Regions from separate parts of the Acidaminococcus sp. BV3L6 genome, predicted to be linked through region 1. Evidence: riboswitches for the same ligand, from Rfam matches in the RefSeq annotation. Region 1 holds a riboswitch; the other holds the start of a gene.
What was found. Region 1 has a riboswitch for ZMP and ZTP ahead of HMPREF1246_RS06565 (OFA family MFS transporter). Riboswitches for the same ligand answer to the same signal wherever they lie in the genome.

Region 1 (5,039 bases):
CCGTCACAAGCAGGGTTTCAAAATCGCGTACGCCTTCTTTGACGGCTGCAAAGATAGCATTTCGTTCGGCGCAGACCGTCAGTCCGTAAGATGCATTTTCGATATTGCAGCCCGTAAAAACGCGGCCGTCCTTCGCCCTGACTGCCGCTCCCACGGCAAAGTGGGAATACGGGACATAGGCGTTTTTCCGTGCCGCTTTGGCCGCTTCAAAAAGGATCAGGTCCATCGTCAGCCTCCAAAATTTTCCTCGGCAAGGTCAAGCCTGCGCAGGACTTCTTCCTCCCGTTTGCGCATAATAAGCTTGTCCTTTTCTTCCATGTGATCGTATCCCAGGAGGTGGAGCATCCCATGAACGGCTAAATAGGTCATCTCCCGTTCGAGTCCGTGACCGTATTCCTCACCTTGGCGGACTGCTGTCGGAGCGGAAATGATGACATCACCCAATAGATGTTCAATCTCGTCATCGTCCACTTCCGGTTCCTCTTCCCCTTCGTCAAGGGCAAAGGAAAGCACATCCGTCGGCCGGTCAATGCCGCGGTAAGTGCGGTTGAGTTCATGGATTGCAGCGTCATCGACAAGGGTAATATCCACTTCTGTCTGCGGGGACAGGGCCTCCAGTTCCGCAACGACATTCATGGCTTTGGTCAGGTCCGCTTCCAGCGCTTCAGGAATGGAGACCTTTTCCTGGTTATTTTCGAGTGTGACGATCATAGCCGTCCCTTCCTTTCTTTTTAGCATTATCGTATTTTTTGTACGCCCGGATGATGGCCGCCACGATTTCATGCCGGATGACATCGCCGTCCGTAAAGTGAACAATGCCAATGCCAGGGATTCCCTGGAGAACATAGGCGGCATTGGTGAGCCCGGACTCCTTGCCCGGCGGCAAGTCCACCTGGGAATCATCCCCTGTCACAACAAGCTTGGAGCCAAAGCCAAAACGGGTAAGGGCCATGCGCATCTGCTCAGCCGTCGTATTTTGGGCCTCATCGATGATGATGAAGGCATCGCTCAACGTCCGTCCGCGCATATAGGCAAGGGGCGCCACTTCAATGGTTCCCCGGGTCAAATACTTCTGGAAGGATTCCATGCCGAGCATCTCGTAAAGGGCGTCATAAAGGGGCCGCAGGTATGGATCCACCTTTTCCTGCAGGTCCCCGGGCAAAAAGCCCAGTTTTTCCCCTGCTTCCACAGCCGGCCGCGTGAGGATGATTCGCTCCACTTCGTGGTTCTTAAGGGCCTTGACCGCCATAGCCACGGCAAGGTAGGTCTTGCCCGTTCCCGCCGGTCCTAACGCAATGGTCATTTGATTTTCCCCAATGGTCTTGAGGTACTGCCATTGGCCCAGGGTCTTGGCCTTGACCTGTTTTCCCCGGTAGGTCGTAATGACCGTATCCGTATAAAGCTGATGCAGGGCCTCTTCCTTGCCGTCACGAACCAGCTTCAGCGTGTATGTCACATCATGGGTCGTAATGGGCAGCCCTTGGCGATAGAGATAGAGCAGTTCCGAAAAGGCTCGTTCCATCCGCCTGAGCGCCGCTTCCGTCCCGGTAAGGAGCAGTTCATTGCCCCGGGGGATAATCCGGCACTCCGGATCATCCATCAGTTTCAGGTATTCATCATTTTTCCCCAGGACAGCCACCATTTCCCGATTGTCCTTAAAAATCAGCTTCTTTTCCAGCGTTTCTGGCAACCCGATTTCCTCCTTAGCCTTTTACAATCTTGATTTTCTTGATAACAACGGGCGTCACTGGCCGGTCATTGGCGTCCGTTTTAACCTTACCAATCTTTTGGACTACATCAAGTCCTTTGACGACGCGGCCAAAGACAGCATGATGATCATCCAGCCAGGGCGTCTTCTCCAGGGTAATGAAAAACTGGCTTCCACCTGTATCAGGGCCAGCATTTGCCATGGACAGGATGCCCGGTCCATCGTGACGCAGATTCTTTGAAAATTCATCTTTGATGGTATAGCCCGGTCCGCCCGTTCCATCGCCTTTGGGATCGCCGCCTTGGATCATGAAGCCGTCAATGACGCGGTGGAAAGTGAGTCCATCATAGAAACCAGATTCCGCAAGCTTTACAAAATTGGCACAGGTCTTGGGTGCCCCTTCTACGGCAAGGCGGACCTCAAAATTGCCGAGACTGGTCTCAAATTGGGCTGTGACAGGGCCCTTTAGGGCCGGTGCGTCCGTTCCAGCCGCTTTGCCGCTTTTGCCGCAGGCAGCCGTGAAAAGTGCCGTAATGACGGCAATCAGTAAGAACAGCTTTTTCATGGTCAATCTCCTTTACCAAAAAAAGGACCCGTGGGTCCCACTATGAAAGTCTTCGTCTTCCTTATTATATCTGTTTAAGGCAAAAAAATAAACATCACCGCCCCTTATGTCCAAATCCTTTTCCCCTGGAAAAAATAAAAAAAGAGTTGACAAGACTCTTTCCTTTGGGTATACTAATATTCGTCTCGGAACTATAGCTCAGATGGTTAGAGTACCACGTTGACATCGTGGGGGTCACTGGTTCGAATCCAGTTAGTTCCACCACTTTAAAGATGAAGCCGCTCCTTGGGGGGCGGTTTTTTTATCTTTTTTCTGAATTTCTTCTTGCTCCGTTCTGTCATACCTGCTATAATATCCGCATCACATTCAAATAAAGCAGTGCAGGACTGACGGATAAGTGGAATTGACCACGTGCTCTGCATTGTGTAACTTGCCGACCGTCTGGGCAGAGAAAAGCAGCCCGGACGGTCCTTTTTCATCCCGGCCTTTTCCTCTGCAGCCTTATGCTGCAGATTGGTCCGGGCCTTTTCTCTTTCTAGGGGAAGTTTTCCCAGAAAGGAAGCAACATGAGAAACCGCTCACTGATTGCACTGTCCGCCGTAGGCATTCACCTCTCCATTGGGAGCGTCTATGCTTTCAGCGTCCTTGTCCGCCCCATCATGGAAACCTTGGGGGCTTCTATGGGGGATGTCACTTGGACCTTTTCCCTTGCCATCTTGTTTCTTGGCATGTCAGCCGCACTCTTGGGGCGCTTTGTAGAAAAAATAGGCCCCCAAAAAAGTGGCCTCATGGCCGCCTTTTTCTTCGGAACGGGCCTTTTGGGTACGGCGTATGCCCTTTCCATCAGAAGCCTTTCCCTCCTCTATCTCTTTTATGGGTGCATTGGCGGCATTGGTCTTGGCACAGGCTACATCACACCCGTATCAACCTTGGTGAAATATTTTCCCCACCACCGCGGTTTTGCAACAGGTCTTGCCATCATGGGCTTTGGTTTTGCCGCTCTCATTGCAGCTCCCCTCATGCAGCAACTCACCCGCACGGTGGGCCTTACCCGCACCTTCTGCCTCATGGCAGGTGCCTACTCGGTCATCATGGTCCTTTGTGCCCTCTACCTCAAACCGCCCGTCCTGAAAAAGGAACATGACGCTGATTCCCAGTCCCTTACGGGAAAGACTGCATCAGAAGCCATGCATACCTGGCAGTTCCAAAGCCTCTGGTGGGTCTTTTTCATCAATATTACCTGCGGCATCGGCCTGCTTGCCGTCTTAAGTCCCATGGCCCAGGACGTGATTGGCATGTCAGCTCAGGAAGCAGCCGCTTTTGTGGGCATTATTGGCATCATGAACGGCGGCGGACGCATCCTTTGGTCCACCATTTCTGACCGGCTGAGCCGCCCTGTAACATACATTCTCTTTTTTGCCCTTGAGATCCTGGCTTTCTTCGCCCTCAGTGCCACCACCTCTTCCTTTGTCTTTAAAGGTCTTGTGCTCTTTATCATCAGTGCCTATGGCGGCGGCTTTTCCTGCATGCCGGCCTATTTGAGCGACCTTTTCGGCACCAAACAGCTAAGTGCCATTCACGGCCGCATCCTTTCTGCCTGGGCAATGGCAGGCATTGCCGGTCCAACTCTCATCTCCTTTTTCTATAAGCAGACAGGCACCTATGCATCGGTGCTCATTTTCTTTGCCGTTCTCTTCATCCCGAATCTCATCATAGCCATCCAGCTCAAGGGTAAAGGGTTTGAACAGAAAGAAGTCCCCGCCCTCGACTCCCTGGAAACAAAATGAAGGCATGAAAAAAGCAGCCCTGAAAAGGCTGCTTTTTTTATGGGCTGGATGGGGCTTTAGGCGGAAAGGATGGCGTCCAGCCGCTCTGCCATGTGGATGACCAGCCCATCACAATTGACCTTCTTTGTCACGCCTTCCTGAGCGGCTTTCATAAGCAGTTCCGTGCAGGCCGTGGTCCCGTGGTCACGGGAAAAATCCTGGAGCAGGGCCATGGCCTTTTCCTGGGGGATCCCTGCAAGGGACAAGATCATAAGGCCGGCGCTCACCACACCGCACGTACCGCCGTGCATCATACCGCCGCCATAGTTTGCGCCCATGGCAAAGGCCCGCTCGTCACTGACGCCGAGGACATCGGAAAAAGCGACAAAAAGGGATTGGGCACAATTATAATGAATGGGTTCATCGCTTTCGCGAAGCATTTTGGCTTTTACAACGTGATTCATGGATCACTCCTCCTTTGTACAGGCCCCATTATACCCTATTTGGGTATCAATTGAATAGAGGGCTGGGGCAAAAGGTGATATAATAAGGACCATCTAAAGAAAGGAAGACATCCTATGGCTGAAAAAACCATTCATATTCCCTACGGAAAAGGCGAGGCCACGCTGACGCTTCCTCAAGAGCGGATTGGTTCCATCCTTGTGCCGCGGCACCATGCCGCCCTTTCCATAGACGATGCCGTGACGGCCTGTCTGCGTCACCCCACTGCTTCTCCCCCCCTGCGTGAGATGGTAAAAAAAGGAGCCTCCGTAGTCATTGTAACGGCGGATATTACCCGTGCCTGGAACCATTCACGGGATTTCATGCGGCCCCTGATCAACGAACTCAATGAGGCAGGCATCCCCGATGAGGATATTTCCATCGTTTTTGCCCAAGGCACGCACCGAGCCCAGACCCCTGATGAGGACATAGCTGTCGTCGGAGAAGAAGTCGCCCGCCGGATCCGCCTTTACCAGCACGACTGTCACGACCGGGAAAA
Region 2 (5,039 bases), on a different contig from region 1:
ACTTCGGTCCTCTCCCTTTCCAAGTGGCGGAACAGGAAGCAGCAAATCAGGACAGAAAGAAGGGACCCCGAAGCGGTCACAAGGCCCATCGGAAAAAGGGAATCGGAAAAGGCCCGGGATGCCAAATAGACGAAAGGAATCCTCACAAGGACGATGGCGATAAGATTGTGGAGAAAAGAATAGATGGATTTTTTAGTTGCACAGAAGTAGCCGCTAAAAGAAAAATGGATTCCCGCAAAGATTGTGTCAAAGATGTATCCTTTCAGATAGGGTCCACCTGATGCAATGACCGCCTCATCAGAGGTGAAAAGACCCACAAAACGCGGCGCCATGACCTGTATCAAAAGGGACACCGAAAGGCCAAAGAACACGGCCGTCTTGATGGCATCATAAAGATAGGCGCGGGCCCGCTTGCGGTTATCCGCACCAAGGTTCTGGGCACTGAGGGCAGAAACAGCCGAAAGGAGCGAAGATGGGACAAGGAAGAGGAAACTGATGATTTTTTCCACAATGCCGACAGCCGCTGCGTCCGTCACGCCGCGCAGGTTTGCAATCATGGTGATGATGAGGAAAGAAATCTGGATAAACGCATCCTGGACGGCAATGGGAATGCCAACGCCGAGGATTTCACGGATGAGGGAGCCCGAAGGGACGAAGGACGCTTTGGAAAGACCAAGTCCCATGGGATGGCGCTTCATGACAAAAACGCCGACAAGGACGCTGACACCTTGGCTGATGGTCGTTCCTAAAGCAGCCCCCAAGGGTCCCATAGCAAAAGGCCCCATGAAAAGGAGATCAAGGGTCAGGTTGATGACGGCCGCAAGGGCCACAAAATAGGTCGGTGTCCGGGAATTGCCAAGACCCCGAAAGATAGAGCTGATGAGGTTGTATCCCGTAATAAGGGGAATGCCTAAAAAGCAGATAAAAAGATAGTGTTTTGTCCCCCTGACGGCTTCGGGCGGCGTTGCCATGATGTCCACAATACGGGGAAGAAAGTTAATCAAGAACCCTGCAAGGACCACAGAAAGGATACCAAAAATGAGCAGCGTCTGCCCGATGGTGCAGCTCACCTTCTCTGCTTCTCCCTTCCCTACAGCTCGAGCAATGGCAATGGTCGTCCCCATGGAAAGCCCCACAAGAACAACGGTCACCATATGCATGATCTGGCTGCCGACGGCAACGGCCGTAATGCTCGCCGGTCCTTCAAACTGGCCGATGATAACAAGGTCTGCCATCCCGTAAAGGGTCTGCAGGAAATAGGAAATGACAAAGGGAATGGAAAAAGAAACAAGGCTCTTCCAAACACTCCCCGAAAGGGCATTGACAGCCATAAAACACGCTCCTAAAAACAAAAAGAAGGCCCCCACCGGGAAGGTATCTCAGCCTTCCCGTGAGGAACCTGGCGTTCTCCTTACCACACGCCGTGCCTTAGTGGTGGAACAGGCGGCGGCCCGTAAAGCACATGACGATACCGTACTTATCAGCCGTTTCGATGACTTGGTCATCACGGATGGAACCGCCAGCCTGGGCGATATAGCGGACGCCGCTGCGATGGGCACGCTCTACATTGTCGCCAAAGGGGAAGAAAGCATCGGACCCCAAGGCAACATCCTTGTTCTGGGCAATCCACGCCCTACGTTCTTCCCGCGTCATGCGTTCCGGCTTTTCTGTAAAGAGCGTTTCCCAGATTCCGTCAGTAAGGACGTCATCATCGTCGTCGGAAAGATAGACATCAATAGTATTATCCCGGACCGGCTTCGGCGTATCAGGCTTAAAGGGCAGGCTGAGCGCTTTCGGTGACTGACGGAGCCACCATTTATCGGCCTTGTCGCCAGCAAGGCGCGTACAGTGGACGCGGGACTGCTGTCCGGCACCGACGCCGATGGTCTGTCCGTCCTTGACGTAGCAGACGGAATTTGATTGGGTATACTTAAGGGTAATCAGGGCAATGAGAAGATCCCGTTGGGCCCCTTCGGGAAGCTCCTTGTTTTTTGTGACGATTTTTTGGAGGCAGTCCTTTCCAATGGAGTCCGCATTGCGGCGCTGTTCAAAAGTGACACCGAAGACTTCTTTGGTTTCCATTTCATGAGGAACATAGTTCGAGTCAATCTGGATGACATTGTAGCGACCCTTTTTCTTTGTTTTGAGGATGGCAAGAGCCTCGTCATCGTAGCCTGGAGCAATGACGCCATCTGAGACTTCGTGCTGAAGGACTTTTGCCGTCGCTACGTCACACACATCAGAAAGGGCCACGAAATCGCCAAAGGAACTCATCCTGTCCGCACCGCGGGCACGGGCATAAGCGGAAGCAAGGGGTGACATTTCATACCCCTCAAGATGATAGACCTTGCGCAGCGTTTCCGTCAGCGGCTGGGCCACCGCAGCCCCGGCAGGGCTGACATGCTTAAAGGACGCCGCAGCCGGAAGACCGGTAGCTTCCTTGAGCTCCTTGACGAGCTGCCAGCTATTGAGGGCATCCAGGAAATTGATATAGCCAGGGCGGCCATTTAAAATCGTAACCGGCAGGTCACTGCCATCTTTCATATAAAGTTTCGCTGGAAGCTGATTCGGGTTGCAGCCATACTTTAATTCGAATTCCTTCATCTTCATTCCTCCCTCATATAGAAAAAAGCCAACCTCGGGCCCTTTTCGCCCAGACGGTCGGCTCACTGCGATCATGCTCCCTGTGGGTACCCCCACTTCCGTCAGTTACATGATCTGATAGGATCATTATAATATGGGAGGGGCAGGGGTGTCAATGTCGGGTATTTTGGGGCAGAGCACAAATCGCGCCGATTTTCTACACAGGGAGTCTTCATTGCCCTTTTCAAGATTCATGAGTTGGCAATGAAGTCATGGCGCATCGCAGCATATTTTGATACGCAATTTCATGTTAAAGTCGCCTGAAATATGCCTTCGTCATTCCCTTTTGAATCAGCCCAAAAATCGGGCTGATTTGATGAAGTACGTGAGGCCATTGATTAAAAAAGGTTTTGTGGAAACAATGGCCTCAGGGCCTATCGTACAATGGACCGTCCCACGTTTGAGGATAGCGATCGCTTGAGCGCATCCTTTCCTAACCTCCCCTTTTTTTACTCGGCGCAGAAATCGCGCCGAGTAAATGCCTTCGGCGGGCGAGCCACTTCTTGGATTTTTTTCGGTTTTTAGACGAATCATGATTCGCCTGAGACCCATTTCGGCCCATCTGCGTTGTCATAAAGACGCAGACTTCCTGGCAACACGGAAATGCGTGTGCGGCTTTATCAACCTAAGGATTTTTCCTGGCCTCTGAACCAATCAGAGCCTCATGCGAACCATGTATATGGAAGCAACACGGAAGTTTTAGAAAAGTGGTTGCAGCTATTGCGCCATCGTCGGTGAAAGCGGGAACTCCTCGCAACAGGACCCATCTGAGCCATATTCGCAAAGAGCAAATAAAAAAAACGAAAGTGAAAGAGGACCGTGGCTTCCCACGGTCCCCTTCTTACTTCTTATCCTTTTTATCGAAGAAATCCTTCACTTTATTGAAAAAGCTTTTTTCTTCTGGGTTAATGCTTTCGCCGCTGGCATCGGCGAACTTGCGAAGTGCTTCTTTTTGTGCATCGCTCAGTCTCGTCGGCACAACAACTTTGATCTGGATGAGCTGGTCACCCTTTACACCCGTTCTCAGGTTCGGAATGCCCTTGCCCTTGATGCGCAGGACGCGATTGGGCTGGGTTCCTTCAGGCACCTTGATGGTGGTCTGACCATAAAGAGTCGGCACCTTGATTTCAGCACCCAATGCAGCTTGGACAATGCTGATTGGCACTTCGCACAGGACTGTCGTCCCATCCCGTTCAAAGAACTTATGGCTCTTTACATAGAGATAGACATACAGGTCGCCGGCTCGACCGCCGCGCATCCCCGCTTCACCCTCGCCTGCCACACGGAGTCTCGAACCGCTGTCAACGCCAGCTGGAATCTTGACCGTAATGACGCGTTTTTGCTTTACGCGGCCTGTTCCACGGCAGTGTTTGCAGGGATTGGTAACGATTTGACCCGTCCCATGACATCTCGAACAGGTACGGACATTAACAACCTGACCAAAAATGGAATTTTGCGTAACCCGGACTTCCCCCGTCCCGTGACAATCAGGACAGGTTTCAGGATGGCTGCCTTCGGCGGCTCCCGTTCCATGGCAGTGCTCACATTCCTCTTCGCGGTTCAGGCGGATTTTCTTTTCCGTCCCAAAGGCCGCTTCCTCAAAGGTAATTTCAAGGTCAGCCCGCAAATCCGCGCCTTGACGGGGACCGCGATCAGCCCGGCGGGAACGGGACGCGCCTGCGCCTGCACCGCCGAAGAACATGTTGAAGATATCATCCATGCCTTCGCCGCCAAAGCTACCGCTAAAACCGCCAAACCCACTGCCGAAGGGATTGCCCCCGGCACCAGGACCGCCATTTTGAAAAGCGGCATGACCATATTGATCATAGGCGGCCTTTTTCTGCGGGTCACTCAGAACCTGATAGGCCTCGTTGACTTCCTTGAATTTATCGGCTGCTTCAGGATTATCCTTGTTGAGATCGGGGTGATACTTACGAGCCAGCTTGCGATATGCTTTTTTTAATTCCTCAGGCGACGCACTTTTGTCGACGCCCAGGACCTCATAATAATCTTTTTTATCTGCCATCAGTATCTCCCTCTAGGAACGATTATTTTTTGTCGTCATCTACGACTTCGGCGTCTACGACGTCATCATCGTTCTTCTTATTGTCAGAGGAAGCCCCGGCGCCAGCACCGGCATCAGCACCGGCAGTGCCACCGTTCTGGCCATTTTGCTGGTTCTGTTTATAAAGTTCAGCAGACAGTTCATAGAGCGGTTTCTGGAGGGCTTCCGTATCCGCCTTGATCTTATCTACATCGTCACCCTTCATGGTTTCCTTCAAGGTATTGATGGCTTCCTGGACCTTCTTGATTTTGTCATCGTGACCCTTGCCTTCCATATCCTTGACGGTCTTTTCAGCCTGATAAATCAGTGTATCGGCCTGGTTCTTTGCATC

Region 2: linked by a shared signal. The riboswitch ahead of HMPREF1246_RS06960 (phosphoribosylaminoimidazolecarboxamide formyltransferase) and the one ahead of HMPREF1246_RS06565 (OFA family MFS transporter) in region 1 are both predicted to bind ZMP and ZTP.

The regions. Positions count from the first base shown of each region.
Region 1 is NZ_AWUR01000034.1:57,799-62,837, forward strand. It holds gene HMPREF1246_RS06540 (cytidine deaminase) at 1-226, opposite strand, end outside; gene ybeY (rRNA maturation RNase YbeY) at 229-711, opposite strand; gene HMPREF1246_RS06550 (PhoH family protein) at 689-1,690, opposite strand; gene HMPREF1246_RS06555 (peptidylprolyl isomerase) at 1,704-2,273, opposite strand; tRNA gene HMPREF1246_RS06560 (tRNA-Val) at 2,461-2,537, shown strand; ZMP/ZTP riboswitch at 2,646-2,727, shown strand; gene HMPREF1246_RS06565 (OFA family MFS transporter) at 2,840-4,060, shown strand; gene HMPREF1246_RS06570 (C-GCAxxG-C-C family protein) at 4,117-4,503, opposite strand; gene larA (nickel-dependent lactate racemase) at 4,618-5,039, shown strand, end outside.
Region 2 is NZ_AWUR01000038.1:35,543-40,581, reverse strand. It holds gene HMPREF1246_RS06965 (MATE family efflux transporter) at 1-1,331, opposite strand, end outside; gene HMPREF1246_RS06960 (phosphoribosylaminoimidazolecarboxamide formyltransferase) at 1,429-2,604, opposite strand; ZMP/ZTP riboswitch at 2,645-2,723, opposite strand; gene dnaJ (molecular chaperone DnaJ) at 3,485-4,669, opposite strand; gene dnaK (molecular chaperone DnaK) at 4,692-5,039, opposite strand, start outside.